Linked DNA regions of Pontimicrobium sp. SW4. The protein of the gene in region 2 interacts with the protein of the main gene of each other region in a pairwise test. Links are inferred from orthologs where the notes say so. Each region holds a gene or a part of one and is shown on either strand. Other genes may lie near its edges.

The links. Proteins that work in one complex are often made in the same cells at the same time.
Region 1: the proteins of eno (region 2) and rpe interact in binary tests that used the Escherichia coli proteins (3 or more experiments, as listed by UniProt). The link is inferred for Pontimicrobium sp. SW4 from one-to-one orthologs.

What each region holds. Positions count from the first base shown.
Region 1 is NZ_CP157199.1:484,803-491,061, reverse strand. What follows is about bases 2,298-5,295. They hold rpe (ribulose-phosphate 3-epimerase), read left to right. Parts: upstream 2,298-3,464; coding sequence 3,465-4,127; downstream 4,128-5,295. Other genes in these bases: ABGB03_RS02260 (zinc-dependent peptidase), read right to left, coding at 4,656-5,295; ABGB03_RS02265 (CBS domain-containing protein), read right to left, coding at 4,138-4,563; ABGB03_RS02275 (BLUF domain-containing protein), read left to right, coding at 3,004-3,411; ABGB03_RS02280 (sigma-70 family RNA polymerase sigma factor), read left to right, coding at 2,298-2,869. In the rest of the region: ABGB03_RS02290 (polyribonucleotide nucleotidyltransferase), read left to right, coding at 1-1,413; ABGB03_RS02285 (hypothetical protein), read left to right, coding at 1,545-1,919; more of ABGB03_RS02280, read left to right, coding at 2,006-2,297; more of ABGB03_RS02260, read right to left, coding at 5,296-5,501; ABGB03_RS02255 (hypothetical protein), read left to right, coding at 5,710-6,259. UniProt on the Escherichia coli protein: Catalyzes the reversible epimerization of D-ribulose 5-phosphate to D-xylulose 5-phosphate.
Region 2 is NZ_CP157199.1:2,353,806-2,359,883, reverse strand. The notes cover bases 1-2,817. They hold eno (phosphopyruvate hydratase), read left to right. Parts: upstream 1-671; coding sequence 672-1,964; downstream 1,965-2,817. Other genes in these bases: ABGB03_RS11000 (citrate synthase), read left to right, coding at 2,148-2,817; carA (glutamine-hydrolyzing carbamoyl-phosphate synthase small subunit), read left to right, coding at 1-526. Outside these bases: more of ABGB03_RS11000, read left to right, coding at 2,818-3,434; ABGB03_RS10995 (arginase), read left to right, coding at 3,519-4,481; ABGB03_RS10990 (M20/M25/M40 family metallo-hydrolase), read left to right, coding at 4,513-5,808; ABGB03_RS10985 (DUF4440 domain-containing protein), read right to left, coding at 5,818-6,078. UniProt on the Escherichia coli protein: Catalyzes the reversible conversion of 2-phosphoglycerate (2-PG) into phosphoenolpyruvate (PEP). It is essential for the degradation of carbohydrates via glycolysis.

The sequences.
Region 1 (6,259 bases), 1.9 Mb from region 2 along the record:
GCAACTTTTACTGAAGAAGAGTTAGAAGATTTTGGTGACTTAGTTTCTAAATATTATTACAAAGCTGAAAAAGCTGCAATTAGAGATTTAACCTTAAATGAAGGCTTACGTTTAGATGGTAGAAAAACTGATGAAATTAGACCAATTTGGTGTGAGATTGACTATTTACCATCAACTCACGGTTCAGCAATTTTTACTCGAGGAGAAACACAAGCATTAGCCACTGTAACTTTAGGAACATCAAGAGATGCTAATCAAATAGATATGCCATCTCAGGAAGGCGAAGAGCGTTTCTATTTACACTATAACTTCCCTCCTTTTTCAACTGGTGAAGCGAGGCCAATTCGTGGAACTTCGCGTAGAGAAGTTGGACATGGTAACTTAGCACAACGCGCGTTAAAAGGAATGGTTCCTGACGATTGTCCTTATACGGTTCGTATCGTTTCAGAAGTATTAGAATCTAACGGTTCATCTTCTATGGCAACAGTTTGTTCTGGTACAATGGCATTGATGGATGCTGGTGTGCAAATGAAAAAACCTGTTTCTGGTATAGCTATGGGATTAATTTCTGATGCGGATTCAGGAAAATATGCTGTTTTATCTGATATTTTAGGAGATGAAGATCACTTAGGAGATATGGATTTTAAAGTAACTGGTACTGCTGATGGTATTACCGCTTGCCAAATGGATATTAAAGTAAAAGGTTTATCTTACGAAATCTTAGTAAATGCACTAAAGCAAGCTCGTGATGGTCGTTTACATATCCTAGAGAAATTGACCGATACTATTGCTACACCTAATGCAGATGTTAAAGGTCATGCTCCTAAAATGATAACAAGACGTATTCCTAATGAATTTATTGGTGCCTTAATTGGTCCTGGTGGGAAAGTAATACAAGAGATGCAAAAAGAAACTGGAACCACTATTGTAATTAATGAGGATCCAGTAACTGAAGAAGGTATCGTAGAAATTTTAGGTGTTGGCAATGAAGGTATTGATGCAGTAATGGCAAAAATAGACGCTATACTATTTAAGCCTGAAGTTGGTAGCATTTATGAAGTAAAAGTAATCAAGATGCTAGATTTTGGTGCTGTTGTAGAATATACGGAAGCTCCAGGCAACGAAGTATTATTACACGTAAGTGAATTAGCTTGGGAACGTACAGAAAATGTATCTGATGTTGTAAACATGGGAGATGTATTTGATGTGAAGTACTTTGGAGTAGATTCTAGAACTCGTAAAGAGAAAGTATCTCGTAAAGCAATTTTGCCAAAACCTGAAGGTTATGTCGCTAGACCACCAAGAGATGATAAACGTTCAGGTGGACGTGATAATAACAGAGGAAGAGATAATCGTGGACGTGATAACCGTCGTGATGACCGCAAGCCTAGAGAAGATAAGAAAGAAGAATAACCCTTCTATCTACTATAACTTTAAAACCTCTCAATTAATTTTGAGAGGTTTTTTTAGTTTAAAGAATATGATAAAACATTAAAGCATCAACAAAATTTGTAAATCCAATAAATTTCGTTATATTATAAGCTATGACATTCAACGACAAAGAAGAATATTCAGATTTTTTAGAAACCTCGGTAAATTACTTACAAAATTTAGGCTATCAAAACATCAAAGCAGATATGAAGGGCTATGAAACACCTAAATCATATCATAAAAAAGGAAGTGATATTACAATAACGCCAGATATTGTAGCCGAAAAAGAAGGTAGAAAGCATATATTCGATATTAGTTTAAAAACCTCAAAAACCAATTTATTGAAATCAAAATGGTTATTTCTAAATACATTAAGTGCTATAAAATCTCATCATTTTAGGTTAATTACTACTCGTGGTCATTACAAATTTACTGACGAAATGCTTAGCGATATTAATTTAACAGATAAAAAATTAATTAAAATTTAATATTTTTTGTAACATTTAAGTAACATTTCACGTATAACTATATGACAAGAGTATTAATCCCAATAAATAAAACAGAAGACCTTTAGATGAGACAACTTAAAATTACGAAGCAGGTTACCAATAGAGAAACTGCATCGTTAGATAAATACCTACAAGAGATTGGAAAAGTTGACTTAATTACAGCAGACGAAGAAGTAGAATTAGCACAACGTATTAAAGCAGGAGATCAAATTGCTTTAGAAAAATTAACTAAAGCTAACTTACGTTTTGTTGTTTCTGTAGCTAAGCAATATCAAAATCAAGGACTTACTTTACCAGATTTAATTAATGAAGGTAATTTAGGACTTATAAAAGCTGCTCAACGATTTGATGAAACCAGAGGTTTCAAATTTATATCGTACGCAGTATGGTGGATTCGTCAATCGATTCTTCAAGCATTAGCTGAACAATCACGAATTGTACGTTTGCCACTTAACAAAATTGGTTCTATTAATAAAATTAATAAAACCTATGCATTCTTAGAGCAGTCTCACGAACGCCCGCCAAGTGCTGAAGAAATTGCTAAAGAATTAGACATGACAATTAACGACGTAAAAGAGTCAATGAAAAACTCTGGACGTCATGTATCAATGGATGCTCCTTTAGTAGAAGGGGAAGATTCTAACCTATACGATGTACTTCGTAGTGGTGAATCTCCAAATCCAGATAGAGATTTATTACACGAATCGTTACGTACAGAGATTGAAAGAGCTCTGGAAACATTAACTCCTCGTGAAGCAGATGTAATTCGTTTATACTTTGGCTTAGGTAATCAACATCCAATGACTTTAGAAGAAATTGGTGAGACTTTTGACCTAACTAGAGAACGTGTTCGTCAAATTAAAGAAAAGGCAATACGTAGATTAAAACATACTTCTCGTAGTAAAATTTTAAAAACTTACTTAGGATAGTTATATTTATATCCTAATAAACGCAACAAACAGTTACATAACTGTTCGTTTTTTGATTGATGAAAGAACCCAGAGCTGATTACTCTGGGTTCACTTTTTTATTATTTAAAAGTAAAATCTCTAAAAATTTAAGTATGCCGCATACACTATGTTATGTTAGTAGCGCTAAAAACTTATTATCTAATCTAGATATAGAACATTTATTTCGCGTTAATAAAAGAAACAATACGGAGCTCAATATTTCAGGTATCTTAGTATATAATCATGGTAATTTTCTTCAAATATTAGAAGGAGACGAGCAAATGGTTAATATGATTTTTAAAAAAATTAGCCAAGATCAAAGACATACTAACATCATAAAATTAATCGACACAACTATTGAAGAACGTATATTTGTCGACTATGTTTCTGGGTTTGTCATTGTTGAAAACTCTAAAACTCTAGATCAATTAAAGAAATATTTAAAATGGATAAAGAAAGCTGAGCTTAACTCTGTTGACAAAATCATCAATATCGTCGAGAACTTTATTGCAAAAAAATAAAATAAACCTATAATTAAATTATTTTTGTCAAAACAAAATAATCACTAAATACAATGTCTTCAAAATTAATAGCACCTTCAATCTTAGCAGCAGATTTTGCAAACCTACAGTATGATATAGAAATGGTTAACAATAGTGAAGCTGATTGGTTTCATATTGATATCATGGATGGTGTTTTTGTACCAAATATTTCTTTTGGAATGCCTGTTTTAGATGCTATTTCAAAGCATGCAAAAAAAACCATTGATGTACATTTAATGATTGTAGATCCTGATCGTTATATTAAAACATTTGCAGAATTAGGAAGCAATATACTTACCGTACACTACGAAGCATGCACACATTTACATAGAACACTTCAAGCCATAAAAGCTGAAGGAATGAAAGCTGGTGTCGCTCTAAATCCGCATACGAATGTGAATCTTTTAGAAGATACAATTAATGACATTGATCTTGTTTGCTTAATGAGTGTTAATCCAGGTTTTGGAGGCCAAAGCTTTATTGAAAACACTTACAGTAAAGTTGAACAATTAAAAGAATTAATTATACGAAAAGGCGCTTCAACTTTAATTGAAATAGATGGAGGAGTAACCAATAAAAATGCTAAAGCACTTGTAGATGCTGGCGCAGATGTTTTGGTAGCTGGCAGCTATGTATTTAAAAGTTCTAATCAAATAGAAACGATTAAAGACTTAAAAGCTTTAGCAAATTCTTAATAGAGAAAATCTACTCATCAAACTGTGCCAACAAATAGTTAATTAAATCAGTAGTTGTTACTATACCTACCAACTTATTATTATCTACAACTGGTATTGCATGAAACTCTTTTTTTGCTAAAATTTCCGCAACTTCCTTAATGGTCGTTTTTGATGTTACGCTTATTAAGTTTTTGGCCATAACTTGTTCTATAGTAAACATATTATAAACTATAGCATCAACATAATCTTCTGTTTCATCTACTGCATCAGCAAAACTGATGCGTAGCAAATCTGTAAGGCTTAACATTCCTTTTATGCTTTTTCCACTAACAACTGGAATATGTCTAATATGATTTTGTTTGAATAAACGCTCAGCTGTTTCTAAATTATCAGATGTATTTAATGTAATGACATTTTTAGTCATTATTGCCGAAATTGGTGTTCCTCTTTTCATGTCTCAGGTTTTAAATTCAACATTAAAGTTAACCAAGAACAGTCAGTTAAATTATGATAAAAGTCATACCTAAAACAAATAAAAGTTATTATTTAATACTTAGCGTAACCGAAGTTTAGCATTTGCTTTACTTTACTATATATTTTTGGAAACTGGTTTTTAAACTCAATTGGAGACTCAAAAAAATACTCAATTAACACAGCAACAAACTCAAATTGATTGGTATAAGCATACTCTCTAAAATATCTAGAAGAAATTAACCTGTCTCTCATGGATTTACTATTAGACAAAAGTTCTGTTAATTCTTTAAATGAATCTTTAAATATTGTTGAGCTAACATCACGCTCCTTAATACTATTTAAATGAATAGCATGTGCAAATTCATGAATACCTAAATTTAAATTATCATCACCTATGTTGTATCCATATTCAAAATCTTTCCATGAAAATACTAAAGATTTTAATTTAGGGTTAAATTCTCCTTTATGATAATCATCATTCGTTTTAGAATAAAAGGGTTTTGGATAAACAAATATCTTATCTATTAAGCCAATATAAAAATCTCTAAAACCAAAAGTAAGCATAACTGCTGTTGAAGAAATTAAAACTTTAATTTCATCATTTATTATTAAATCGTCTCTTCCAATAAAAGTTTTATCTTCTATAAAACAAGCTACTCTATGCTCAAAAAAACCTTGCTCTCTTTTAGATAATCTCCTATAAAATGAAAAATTTCTTAATGTTGATTTTTGAGATGGTGAAAGTTTTTTTAATTTAAAATAAACATGATTGTAAAGCGGCTTTTTATTGCGCATTACATAAACCATTTCTATCATTCTAAATCCGAAATAAAAAATCATAATAGAAAGAGCCAATAAAAAGACTGCAATAATACTATTAGTAGGTGAATTTTGAATTATTAAATAGTTAATCATCATCCTGCAAAATAAAACAAATAAATAATTAATCGTTCCATTATTTTATATAAAAGACATCAAAGCATTGACTAATAATATTTTACAAATACATTAATAATTTTCATTGAATTTTTATACACATTATTCATGTAAAATAATGGCAACATAAATTATTTAGTACGCAACCTATTCAATAAGACCTCATCTATAAATAAAAACAAATAACGCTATGAAAAAAACAATTAACTTATTTTTAATTATCACCTTACTTATTTTTACTGTATCATGTGATGATTTTTCTACAGATTTGAATGTAGATAACTTAGAAAATCCAAATGATGACATTTTAACATCTGATCCTGTTGCTTTATCAGCTACAGCAGATGGGTTAACAAGAAACCTGTTTATGACTTCTCACAGTACAAATTCTCCGGCAGCAGCATTTGCTACAATGGCAGATATCACTAGTTGCTCTTGGGGTAACTTTGGTATGAGAGATTTATCTAGTGAGCCTAGAGTAGCATTTAACAATTCACCTGCTTACGGTAACAATGTAACAAATTCATATTTTAATTCTCTATATTCAATTCTATCTGATGCAAATACATTAGCATTAGCCGTTGAAAATGGTACTGAGTTTGATGATCCAAATAAAATAATGACAATTGCAAGGTTTGGACAAGCTTCTGCTATTGCGCAATTAGCTTTAGTTTTTGATCAAGTATGGTTATCTGATGAAACTGGTGTTGTAGCTGGAACTGGTCTTGAAGGTGCTTCAG
Region 2 (6,078 bases):
CCTTCGCAATTTAGTAAAGCGTGATGCTTACATAAAAGTGTTTCCTTATAATTCTAAATTTGAAGAATTAGAAGCGTTTAAACCAGATGGTTATTTTTTGTCTAATGGTCCTGGAGATCCAGAACCTTTAGTTGAAGCACAAGAAGTAGCAAAAGAAATCATAAAGAGAGATTTACCATTATTTGGAATTTGTCTTGGACATCAAGTAATAGCTTTGGCAAATGGTATCTCTACTTATAAAATGCATAATGGACATAGAGGAATAAATCATCCTGTAAAAAACTTAGAAACGGGTAAGGGAGAAATCACCTCTCAAAATCACGGATTTGCAGTTAATAGAGAAGAAGCAGAAGCTCATAAAGATTTAAAGGTGACGCATGTACACTTAAATGATTATACTGTTGCAGGTTTAGCAATGAAAAATAAAAACTGCTTTTCAGTACAATATCACCCAGAAGCAAGCCCTGGACCACATGATTCAACATATTTGTTTGATCAGTTTATAGAAAACATAAAATCAAAATAATTAAAAGGCAATGTGTGAACATTGCCTTTTAATTTACTAAAACGTTTTAGCAGAAATTTATACTAATAATAAGAAAGTAAAGTATTTTTAGTATGACAATTTTGTAAATTTGAAAATTCAAAAAAATCAACATAAATAAGATTCAATGAGCATAATAATAGACATTCACGCAAGACAAATTTTTGACTCCAGAGGAAATCCAACAGTAGAGGTAGATGTAATTACAGAAAATGGAATTTTGGGTAGAGCAGCTGTACCTTCAGGAGCTTCTACAGGAGAACATGAAGCTGTAGAATTACGAGATGGTGGAAATGCTTATATGGGAAAAGGAGTTTTAAAAGCAGTAGAAAACGTTAATACTATTCTAGCTCAAGAATTATTGGGAGCTTCAGTGTTTGAGCAAAATCTAATTGATCAAACTATGAACGATTTAGATGGAACACCAAACAAAGCAAAGTTAGGAGCAAATGCTATTTTAGGTGTGTCTTTAGCTGTCGCTAAAGCTGCAGCGAACGAATTAGGGATGCCTTTATACCGCTATGTTGGTGGTGTATCGGCAAATACATTGCCATTACCAATGATGAATATCATTAATGGTGGCTCACATAGTGATGCACCAATTGCCTTTCAAGAGTTTATGGTAATGCCAGTAAAAGCCAAAAACTTTTCGCAAGCAATGCAAATGGGTTCTGAAATTTTCCATCACTTAAAAAAAGTACTACATGATAGAAATTTGAGTACAGCAGTTGGCGATGAAGGTGGATTTGCACCAAATCTAGAAGGAGGAACTGAAGATGCTTTAGAAACTATTGCAAAAGCAACTGAAAATGCTGGATACAAGTTAGGAGACGATATTATGATTGCTTTAGATTGTGCAGCAGCCGAATTTTATAAAGATGGGAAATACGATTATACAATTTTTGAAGGCAATAAAGGCGTTGTAAGAACATCTAAAGAGCAAGCAGAATACTTGGAAGAGCTTTGTAATAAATACCCAATAATTTCTATTGAAGATGGTATGGATGAAAATGATTGGGATGGCTGGAAAATACTAACTGATAAAGTTGGAGATAAAGTACAATTGGTTGGAGATGATTTGTTTGTAACAAATGTAGAGCGATTATCAAAAGGTATTAACAATGGTATCGCTAACTCCATTCTTATTAAGGTAAACCAAATAGGAACACTTACCGAAACTATTGCTGCGGTTAATATGGCTCATAATGCAGGTTATACATCTGTAATGTCACATAGATCTGGTGAAACCGAAGATAATACTATTGCTGATTTAGCAGTAGCGTTAAATACAGGACAAATTAAAACTGGTTCTGCATCACGTAGTGACCGTATGGCAAAGTATAACCAATTACTTCGTATAGAAGAAGAATTAGGAAGTACTGCATATTTTCCTGGAGAAAGTGCTTTTAAAGTAAAATAGTATTTAAATATTATAGATTTTATAAGGCCATTATTTTTCATTAATGGTCTTCTTTTTATGATTATTTTTTTTAATACCATTATCAATAATTCAATGCATTCTATGCTTTAAAAAGTGTCAGATATTTTGTATTTTCGTAGAGTTATTTTCAACAATGAATTCATAATATAATTATCAAAAAAAATGCTAAATACTGCTACGTTAGAAGTTAATGGTCAAAAACACGAATTCCCTATAGTTACTGGAACAGAAAATGAAGTTGCCATAGATATAAAAGCTTTAAGGAGTGAAACAGGAGGAGTTATTACTATCGATCCTGGATATAAAAATACTGGGGCTTGTGAAAGCGGTATCACTTTTTTAGATGGAGAAAAAGGTATTTTAAGATATAGAGGTTACTCTATTGAAGAACTAGCTGAAAAAGCTGACTTTTTAGAAGTCGCTTACCTTTTAATTTTTGGTGAACTACCAACAAAAGAGCAACATGATAAATTTCATGCAGATATAAAGTCAAAATCTGTTGTAGATGACGATATACGTAAAATTGTTGATGCCTTTCCAAAGTCAGCACACCCAATGGGAGTGTTATCATCATTAACAAGTGCTTTAACTGCATTTAACCCTTCTTCAGTTAATGTAAATTCTGAAGAAGATATGTACAATTCTGTAGTAAAAATAATGGGAAAGTTTCCTGTTTTAGTAGCGTGGACATTGCGTAAAAAACAAGGACTTCCATTAGATTACGGAGACAACAGTTTAGGCTATGTAGAAAACGTTTTAAAAATGATGTTTAAACAGCCTAATGAAGAGTATGTTCAAAATCAAGTAATTGTTGATGCTCTAGATAAATTATTAATATTGCATGCAGACCACGAGCAAAACTGTTCAACATCTACAGTAAGAATTGTTGGCTCATCTCACGCAGGATTATTTGCGTCGTTATCAGCAGGAATATCAGCACTTTGGGGGCCACTTCATGGAGGAGCTAATCAAGCAGTACTAGAAATGTTGGAAGCTATTAAAGAAGATGGAGGTGATACTAAAAAGTATATGGCTAAAGCTAAAGATAAGAATGATCCTTTCCGTTTGATGGGGTTTGGTCATAGAGTCTATAAAAATTTCGATCCTAGAGCAAAAATTATTAAAGTAGCTGCAGATGAGGTATTAGCAGATCTTGGTGTAGATGATCCAATTTTAGATATTGCTAAAGGTCTTGAAAAAGAAGCTCTTGAAGATCCTTACTTTGTTGATAGAAAATTATATCCTAACGTAGATTTCTATTCAGGAATTATTTATAGAGCTATGGGAATTCCTACAGACATGTTTACTGTTATGTTTGCTTTAGGGCGTTTACCAGGTTGGATTGCTCAATGGCGTGAAATGCGTTTGCGTAAAGAACCAATTGGGAGACCAAGACAATTGTATATAGGTGAAACATACAGAGAATTTAAAACTATTAACAATAGATAATTCAACAATAAACAACAAAAGACCTCATAGTAACCTATGAGGTTTTTTTATATTTGTGATAGGAAACTCATATTTTTTAAATAGATGAAACGTATTAAGATAATTAAGAATAGATCAGACATCGGTGCAGGAAGTCGTGGTTCAGACATGGGTATTGATGCTATAGAAATAGCTGCTATAAATGTGAATAATGATTATTTTAATAGACACGAATTTATAGATGTAGAGACTGAGAATGAATCTATTTATAATAAGGTGAAAAATACTTACTCAAAGCGAATTGAACATGTCTCTTATCAATGTGAAAGAGTTAGTAATGCTGTAAATGCTAGTTTAACAGAACAGTCTTTTCCATTAGTAATTTCTGGAGACCATTCTTCTGCATTGGGTACAATTAGTGGTATAAAAAAGACTTATCCAAATAAAAGACTTGGAGTAATATGGATTGATGCACATGCCGATATTCATTCACCTTATACGTCCCCATCTGGAAACATTCATGGAATGCCTTTAGCAGCAGCAATGAGTGAAGACAATATGGATGATAAAGTTAATGAAGTATCTAATACTTCTACCCAGTATTGGGAAAGCATGAAAAATATTGGTGTAAAAGGCCAAAAAGTAAGACCTGATGATCTTGTATATTTTGGCGTAAGAGATACCGAAGAGCCAGAGGATAATCTAATGGAAAAGCTAAAACTTCGAAACTATATGGTTCATGAAGTTAGACATCGAGGATTAGAAGTATGTGTAGATGAAGCATTAGATAGGTTAAAGGATTGTGATATGCTATACATATCATTTGATGTAGATAGTATGGATTGTGACCTTATTTCTTATGGAACAGGAACTCCAGTGCCTAAAGGTTTTGACGAATTCGAGATTATTAAAATGATAGATCGAATTATTAAAAGTGAAAAAGTAATTTGTATGGAATTTGTAGAAGTAAATCCGCTACTAGATCATAAAGGAAACAAAATGGGAGAAACAGCCTTTATAATACTTGACGAAGTAACCAAAACATTAACGACAAGTCTTAATATATAAGAATCATTAATAAGTTAACTATTAAATTATTATGAAAGTTTTTTTAAAATATATTTTTCTATTCTTAGTATTTACACAATTCGCTTTTGCGCAAAAATTATCTAGAAAAGAAAAGAAGATTATCCAGACTATTGAAACTAATAATGCTGAAGCTATTGCATTTTTAAAAGATATCGTAAACATTAATAGTGGTACGATGAATCATGAAGGTGTTAAGCAGGTTGGTGAGGTTTTAGGAAAGGCATTCGAAAATATTGGATTTAACAGCGTTTGGCATGATATGTCTGAAGTAAATCGTTCAGGACATTTGTTTGCCGAAAATAAAGGAAGTAAAGGGAAGAAACTCTTACTCATAGGTCATCTAGATACAGTCTTTGAGGCAGATAGTCCATTTCAAGAATTTAAAATGGTTAACGATAGTATTGCTCATGCTCCAGGAGGAAATGACATGAAAGGAGGAAATGTAATTATCCTTTATGCGTTAAAGGCTTTAAAAGAAAATGGTTTTTTAAATGATGCTCAAATTATAGCAGCATTTACAGGAGATGAAGAAGCTACAGGAAAGCCTTTAGCAATTAGTAGAAAACATCTAATAGAAGCTGCAAAGCAAAGCGATATTGCTCTTGGGTTTGAAACTTCGACAGGATTTAACTATGCTACAGTTGCTAGACGAGGTTCTTCAGGATGGAAAGTTGAGGTTACAGGTAAAAGAGCTCATTCGTCTGGGATATTTAGAGAAGGTGTAGGAGCAGGTGCGATTTTTGAGATGTCTAGAATACTTAATGAGTTTTATAATGAAGTAAAAGGAGAAGAATATTTAACCTTTAACCCTGGAATTATCCTTGGAGGAACACAAGTAGATTACAATAGTGAATTGACTAAAGGAAATGCATTTGGTAAAACAAATGTCGTAGCACAAACTGCTGTTGTAGAAGGTGGATTACGCTTTATTTCAGAAGAACAAAAAGAGAAAGCTAGAGCAAAAATGCGAAACATAGTAAGTAACAATTTATCACAAACATCTGCTAAGATAACTTTTATAGATAGTTATCCTGCTATGGGACCAACCGAAGGGAATCATAAAATTTTAGATTTGTTAAACCAAGTAAGTTTAGATCTTAACCAAGGAGAAGTAGAAGCTTATGATCCTGGTCGTAGAGGTGCAGCAGATACGTCTTTTGTTGCCGAATATGTTGATTGTTTAGATGGTCTTGGTACTATGGGTAATGGAGCACACACGCCTAAAGAAACGGTTAATTTAAATACCATAGAAGCTTTAACAAAACGTACAGCTATTTTAATTTATAGACTAATTAATCAAAGGTAATAAGATAAACTAGTCCCAAACAAATTTCCAGTTCCCATCAGTTTGTCTTTTCCAGACTGTATGGAAAATACCAGTTTCTTCGGTAACAACACCTAAAGAGTCTGTTTTTATATATAGGTATTTACCATAGGTGTATCCTAAATCACCAGATTTTGAAACATCTACAAAATCAGGTTTCCAAGAAAGTTTAGCTAAATCGGCTTCAGGTTTTCGGTCTTTATATGAAGCTCTTAAAGAATCAATGCCAACAAGAACTTTTTTTCCTTTTTT